2 linked regions of the Pirellula sp. SH-Sr6A genome follow. Each later gene encodes a partner of the first gene's protein in a complex. Links are inferred from orthologs where the notes say so. Each region holds a gene or a part of one and is shown on either strand. Other genes may lie near its edges.

Region 1 (3,645 bases):
CGTAAACAGGACCCCTTCGAACGTAAATGCAATCATGCCATGGTTGGGGTCGTTCGTGACAAAGAACCGACACTTGGCATTGTGCAAGTAATACGTGTTGTGAGTTCCGTGCTGCTGGATTGCGTCTTTGATGCGATGGAACTTCGCAACCAAACCCGGAGACGCATCCAAGGGAGGATCGAGCCGGGTGATGCTGCGCAACGGCAAGCAATCAAATGCTACATCGACATGTCGGTCCATGGTTTGCCCTTTCATTCCGCACCGGTTACGCAAGACCAAAAGCTGCGTTGAGCAAATCCCGCTCTTCCAGTTTGTGAGCTCGAGAGGAGCCGGTCGATGGGCTGGCCGATTCGGCTCGCGATATCCTCTGGAGTTGGAAGCGGGCCGCGAGCTCATCTCCCCAATGGATCTTCACAAACTGCCAAGCCCCCATATTGGATGGCTCATCCTGGTACCAATAGAGCGGTGTCCCCGCTTCGTAAACGCTAAGCGTCTCGAGCACTTTGCTCGCTTCGAGCGGATAGAACTGCTCGACGCGAACGAGGGCGACATCGTCGCGTCCCAGTCGGGTTCTTTCGTCCAAGAGATCGTAATAGGCTTTTCCACTGCACAGGATGATCCGCGAGGTAGGCGTTCCCGCAGGCCGATCGTCAGGCAGAATCTTGCGGAAGCAACCATGCTCAATGTCGTCCAGCGAGGAAACACAGGCCTTGTTCCGAAGCAAACTCTTCGGTGTCAAAACAATCAACGGCTTGCTCCACTTCGATTTCACCTGACGGCGAAGCAGATGGAAATACTGAGCGGGAGTCGAGGGCTGGGCGACGATCACGTTGTGTTCCGCTGCCATCAAGAGGTAGCGTTCGAGTCGCGCGCTGCAGTGCTCGGGTCCTTGCCCTTCAAACCCGTGAGGAAGCAGCATGACCAGACGGCTCAATCGCTTCCATTTGTCCTCCGCACTCGCGATGAATTGGTCGATCACGCATTGGGCAACGTTGGAGAAATCTCCGAACTGGGCTTCCCAAGCGATCAGGCCCTCTGGGCAATCGAGGCTGTACCCGTACTCGTATCCGAGAACCGCGGACTCGGAAAGCGGGCTGTTGATGATTTCGATCATCGCTTGATTGGGCGACAAATGCTTGAGAGGCATATGTTTGCGATTGTCCTTCTCATCGTGAAGTACCGCGTGCCGATGCGAGAAAGTCCCGCGTTCGCAGTCCTGCCCGGTCAAGCGGACCGGATGCCCCTCGGTGATCAGCGTCGCAAACGCCAGCATCTCCGCAGAGGCCCAGTCGAGGGGTTGTCGCCCCGCAGCGATTTCGCGGCGATCGTCCAGGATACGCACCAGTTTTCGGTGCGGACGGAAGCCTTCCGGCACATCGCAGGCTCTCGCCAACAGTTCTCCGGCTACGGCGCGCGACACCCCGGTCGTCAGCTGCTCGTTCACCGGTTCTGGCCCACCAAAATAACCGTCCCAAATGCCGGTGAGAGACGTCAAGTCATGCACGAACGGCTCGCTCTTGGCCAATTCAAACTCTCGGGACAACCGATTGTGCCGAACCTCGGCGATCGCATCCGCCTCCTGGCGCGTCAGCTCGTTCATACTGAGCAAATGTTCCAGATAGCTATCGCGAACCGGTTTTTTGGCATCGATCGCAGCGTACATCACCGGCTGGGTGTAGCGAGGCTCATCCCCTTCGTTGTGTCCCAATCGGCGATAGGCGTACATGTCGATCACGACGTCCTTCTCGAACTCCTTGCGGAAGTCCATCGCCAAGTTCACGACTTGTGCCACCGCTTCCGGATCCTCGCCGTTGACGTGGAAGATCGGGATTTGAAGCATTTTGGCGATGTCGCTCGCATAGGTGCTGCTTCGGCTCTCCGCCGGTTCGGTCGTAAAGCCGATCTGGTTATTGAGGACGATGTGAAGGGTTCCACCCGTTCGGTAGCCGGGGAGCTCGCTCAAGTTGAGAGTCTCTTGCACGACCCCTTCCCCGATGAACGCTGCGTCACCGTGGATCAAAATCGTCATGTGCTCGCTTCGGGTGATGTCCCCCGCGCGGTCCTGCTTCGCTCGACAGCGGCCCAAGGCAACGGGGTTCACAAACTCCAAGTGACTCGGATTGAAACAGAGCGATATGTGAATGGTCTGACCGGTACTGGTCGTCCAATCCGAGCTATAGCCCATGTGGTACTTTACGTCACCACCCCCACGAAACAACTCGGGATTTGGATCATCAAACGACCAGAAAATGCTTTGAGGTCGTTTGCCCATGACATTGGCCAAAACGTTCAACCGACCGCGGTGGGCCATCGCGAGGACGACCCCTTTGACCTCGTGTTGACCAGCCTTTTCCAAAGCTCGGTCCAGAAGCGGGATCAAGCTCTCCGCTCCCTCCAGCGAGAAGGTCTTGGCCGTCGCGTACTTCTTTCGAACAAACTCTTCGAAGATAGTCGCGTCGGCGAGCTTGGTGTAAATCCGCGTCTGCACTTCCCGTGACAATGCCAACCGGTTCTCGGTCGATTCCATGCGGCGTTGCAACCAGTCTCGAATGTTGCGGTTGTCAACGTGCATGAACTGAGCGCCGATGCTTCGGCAATAGGTCGTGCGCAGTTTTTCGATGATGTCGCCGACGGTCCGTCCGTTGGCATACTCTAGCGTAGGGGACGTGAAGGGACGGTTCATGTCCTCTTCGGTGAGACCATGGGATTGTGGATCTAGTTCGGGGGGACCTTTTCGATTCAATCCAAGTGGATCGATCTTGGCCATCAAATGTCCACGGACTCGATACTCCCGTACGAGCTGATCGACTCGCTCCTGCATCCGAGCCAACCACAGCGCGTCCGGTACCTCGCCATTGTTCCCACCGACAGGCTCATTCCCAGAGTAGAGGGCCTCGGATTGCGTCGCGAGGGAAAACTCCTCGAAGTACTTGCGCCAAACGTCCGAAACACTGTTGGGATCTTGGATGTAACGAACGTATAAGTCGTCGATGTAATCGAGACTGTAGGTATTCATTTTTCTAGAGTTTCATCAAAGGTGGTGACGCTGGCCTGAGAAAGCCATGGGGAGCTCTGATTATGGCTTCCACTTATGAGGGTTACTAGGAGATCCTGCGACAAAATGCAATGCCAAGGTCATTTTCGAGGCCCGCAGGATCGCCCCAACGGGGGGAAAATCCAACCGAACGATCCAGTCGCGTCGATGTCGAGAGCAGCGTGGGATTATAGGCGGACAGCCGGTAGCGTCGAGTTCCTCCAGTGCGGTCTCAAGGAGCGGTTGCCCGCGACTAGGGTCGGATGCAATAAAGCATTTCGCGTCGCTCGCCATCGCCAGCTTCGGTGCAGCGGTAGTAAATGGCTCCACCGCTGAAAACCGGTGTCGCGAAGACTTCTCGACCCAACTGCATCTTCCCCAAACTTTCGAACCGCTTCGGATTGGCTCGGAACAAGAACGTTTCTCCCGCCTCATTGGTCGCATACACGAGATCGCCCACCAGGACCGGTGAAGCGGAAAAGGTCCCCCCCAATCGCTGCTTCCACAGCTCCTTTCCGGTTTCGCTGTCCCAAGCCATCGCGATGCCGGCGTCGAGGACCCCGTAAAGTATCCCATCCCGATGCAGCGGTGAGGGTACATAAAGCCGGTTG
Region 2 (3,216 bases), 140 kb from region 1 along the record:
TCGCGCGGAAGTCGAAGCAACCCTATTCAACGGCCAAGTCGTTTACCGAGCTGGCCAGTGATGAGGCCAGCCAGTGATGAGGCCAGCCAGTGATGAGGCCAGCCAGTAAGCTGAACAGTGAGCTGGACAGTGAGCGATGGGGCTTACCGCGGTGCGAACTGGCTCAAATATCGGTAGCTTTGGGCGAGCGCTTCGGTGCGTGACTCCACGGTGGCTTCATACGCCCGGTCCTCGACCTCGACACAAACGGGACCCACATATCCCTCATCGCTGAGAACAGAGAAGAACTGTCCCCAATCGATTTCGCCAAGACCCGGTAGCTTCGGGGAGTGGTAGAGCTTCGGATGCGCAAAGATGCCTACTTCATCCAAACGATGCCGATCGATTCGAACGTCTTTCGCATGCACATGAAAAATACGATCGATGAAGTCTCTCAGCGGTTTCAAGTAGTCCATGCACTGCCAGACCATGTGGGATGGATCGTAGTTGAGTCCCAAATTCGGGCTTCCCAAATCGGAAAATAAGCGGCGCCAAATCGCGGGGCTGGTCGCAATATTCTTTCCACCGGGCCATTCGTCCTGCGTGAAGAGCATCGGGCAGTTCTCGATGCCAATGCGGACACCCTGTTTTTCCGCCAAGTCAACGATGGGTTTCCAAGTCTTCAGGAGGCGCGGCCAGTTATCGTCTACGCTTTTCGTGAAGTCGCGCCCGATGAACGTGTTGACACGATCGATTCCTAGTTTGGGAGCTGCAGCAATCACCCTTTTCAAATGTTCGGTGCATCGCTCTGCTTCTGCCTCGTCCGGCGATAGGCAATTTGGGTAATAGCCCAGGCCACTGATGAAGACTCCTGTCTCCTGCTGCAATCGAGCGATGGTAGCTATCGAAGCATCGGACAGATCGTCGACATTGATATGGGTTATCCCAGCATAGCGACGTTCCGCTTTGCTCGGAGGCCAGCACATCACTTCGACGCATCGGTATCCGATCTGCGACGCGGATTGAAGTACCTGTGCCAGCTCCAGTTCAGGCAGGATGGCGCTGACGAATCCAAGTTGCATCATGATGGACTTTGAACCGGAACAGGATTCCGACTAGATTTCAAGGAACAAACGGGAGGGGTCTTCGATTACTTCTTTGATGGTCTTCAAGAAGGTGACTGCCTCGCGACCATCGATAATCCGGTGGTCATATGTCAGGGCCAAGTACATCATGGGGCGAATGACGACCTCTCCGTTGAGTGCAATCGGTCGCTCCTGGATCGAGTGGAGTCCCAAGATCCCGCTTTGGGGTGGGTTGACGATCGGCGTGGACAAGAGAGAACCGTAGATACCCCCGTTGCTGATGGTAAAGGTCCCGCCTTCAAGATCCTCTGGCATCAGTTTGTTGGCCATGGCTCGCGACGCGAATTCGCCGATCGTTCGCTCGATTTCTGCGAAGCCCATCTTCTCGACGTTGCGAAGGACGGGGACGACCAAACCCTTCCCGCCACCGATCGCAATCCCGATGTCGCAGTAGTTGCGGTAGACAATATTGTTGCCACGAATCTCAGCGTTAACCGATGGGTATCGTTTCAGGGCCTCGCAGGCCGCTTTGGCAAAAAAGGACATGAAGCCCAGCTTCACTCCATGCTTCTCAGCAAATGCGTCGCGGTACTTGTTGCGAAGCGTCATGACGGGCTGCATGTCGACTTCGTTGAAGGTGGTGAGCAGGGCTGCCGTGTGCTGAGCTTGAACAAGCCGGGAGGCGATGGTCCGGCGGATCATGCTCATCGGCTTGACCTCCTCGGACCGGTTTGAACTCCCCTGTTGAACCATTCCGGTGGAAGCTGTGGGTGCAGAAACCGGTGGCGCCAACGTCCCGGTGACGGTCTTGGTAGGAGCCGGTGCAGCAGGAGCGACGGGTGCGGGTGCAGCCGGGGCCGCTGGTGAGGTTTGACTGACGTAACGAACCACGTCTTCTTTGAGCAATCGACCGCCCGGGCCTGTCGCGGGTACCTGGGTGGCTTGCAAGTGATGATCGTCCAGCGCCCGCTGCGCAGCAGGCATGACGCGAGGGTCCGCGGCGGGCGATGCCGGTGCGGAAGATACGGGTTGCTGAGGTGCGGACGCTGGCTGCAGAGCAGGAGCGGCGCTGCCTGATGGCGAAGCACCCTTTGCCGCCGGTTGGAACGTAGCGAGGATGTCCCCTACCGAAGCGAACTCTTCATTGTTCTTAAGGATCTTCAAAAGGATCCCATCTTCCGGAGCGGAGATCTGCACGGACGCCTTCTCGGTTTCCAGATCGACGAGATCGGTTCCTGCCGCGACCCAGTCCCCTTCCTTCTTGAGCCATTTGCTGATTTGAACTTCAGAAATACTCTCACCGACCGACGGAACGACGATATCTACCATGGAATGAAACTGAATTTTCGGGGGCCGAGCACTAAAAGGATCGCAACTCGCGGCTGCTACAGGCGATGCTTCCACCCGTCTATCAATGGGAGAAGCAACGCTACTATGAGCATATAGCAAGGGGGTCGGGGTGTCACCCGCACCAACCCGATTTTCCGGGCGCAGAATACCCCTAGCCGTACGGATCTCTGTATCCTAACGGTTCCACCCCTTTTCCCACCTCTATCTCTTTCCTATCGCCTGCGAGTTTGCCATGAAGACATTCCGATGGTTTCGCCTTTTTTGTGCCATCACCTTGATAACGTCACTCCCGGTGTGGGCTCCGTCCCAAACTGCGTGGGCTCAAGGGCAAAACGTCACGAGCTCGGAATCGGCCGTCGAAAAGGACGTTCCCTACGCAGAGCCCGCTCTCGAACGCCAAGTCTTGGATATCTACCGGCCTTCCAATGCAAAGAATGCACCGGTCATCTTCTGGATCCATGGAGGTGGGTGGCAAACCGGAGATAAATCGCAGGTCCAACTCAAACCAAAATGGTTTGTCGATCAAGGATTCGTGTTTGTCTCCACCAATTATCGCCTCCTACCGAAAGTACCCATGGAGACAATCATTCGGGATGTTGCCAAATCGCTGGGGTGGGTGGCTAAGAACATCGGCTCCCATGGAGGCGATCCCAAACGAATCTACGTGATGGGGCACTCGGCAGGTGCCCAGCTCGCCGCGCTCCTCTGCATCGATGACCGCTACTTGGCCGCCGAAGGTGTTCCCTTCTCTTCTCTAAAAGGATGCGTTCCAGTCGATGGTGATACATACGACATTCCCGCC

Evidence for each region.
Region 2: VN12_RS12725 (region 1) and odhB share a complex: the UniProt entries of both Bacillus subtilis proteins name them as parts of the 2-oxoglutarate dehydrogenase (OGDH) complex. The link is inferred for Pirellula sp. SH-Sr6A from one-to-one orthologs.

What each region holds. Positions count from the first base shown.
Region 1 is NZ_CP011272.1:3,276,008-3,279,652, forward strand. The notes cover bases 66-3,388. They hold VN12_RS12725 (2-oxoglutarate dehydrogenase E1 component), read right to left. Parts: upstream 3,017-3,388; coding sequence 266-3,016; downstream 66-265. Other genes in these bases: VN12_RS12720 (hypothetical protein), read right to left, coding at 66-240; VN12_RS12730 (PQQ-binding-like beta-propeller repeat protein), read right to left, coding at 3,288-3,388. In the rest of the region: more of VN12_RS12720, read right to left, coding at 1-65; more of VN12_RS12730, read right to left, coding at 3,389-3,645. UniProt on the Bacillus subtilis protein: E1 component of the 2-oxoglutarate dehydrogenase (OGDH) complex which catalyzes the decarboxylation of 2-oxoglutarate, the first step in the conversion of 2-oxoglutarate to succinyl-CoA and CO(2).
Region 2 is NZ_CP011272.1:3,133,269-3,136,484, reverse strand. The notes cover bases 245-3,138. They hold odhB (2-oxoglutarate dehydrogenase complex dihydrolipoyllysine-residue succinyltransferase), read right to left. Parts: upstream 2,394-3,138; coding sequence 1,095-2,393; downstream 245-1,094. Other genes in these bases: VN12_RS12190 (alpha/beta hydrolase), read left to right, coding at 2,647-3,138; VN12_RS12200 (sugar phosphate isomerase/epimerase family protein), read right to left, coding at 245-1,064. Outside these bases: VN12_RS12205 (amidohydrolase), read left to right, coding at 1-61; more of VN12_RS12200, read right to left, coding at 144-244; more of VN12_RS12190, read left to right, coding at 3,139-3,216. UniProt on the Bacillus subtilis protein: E2 component of the 2-oxoglutarate dehydrogenase (OGDH) complex which catalyzes the second step in the conversion of 2-oxoglutarate to succinyl-CoA and CO(2).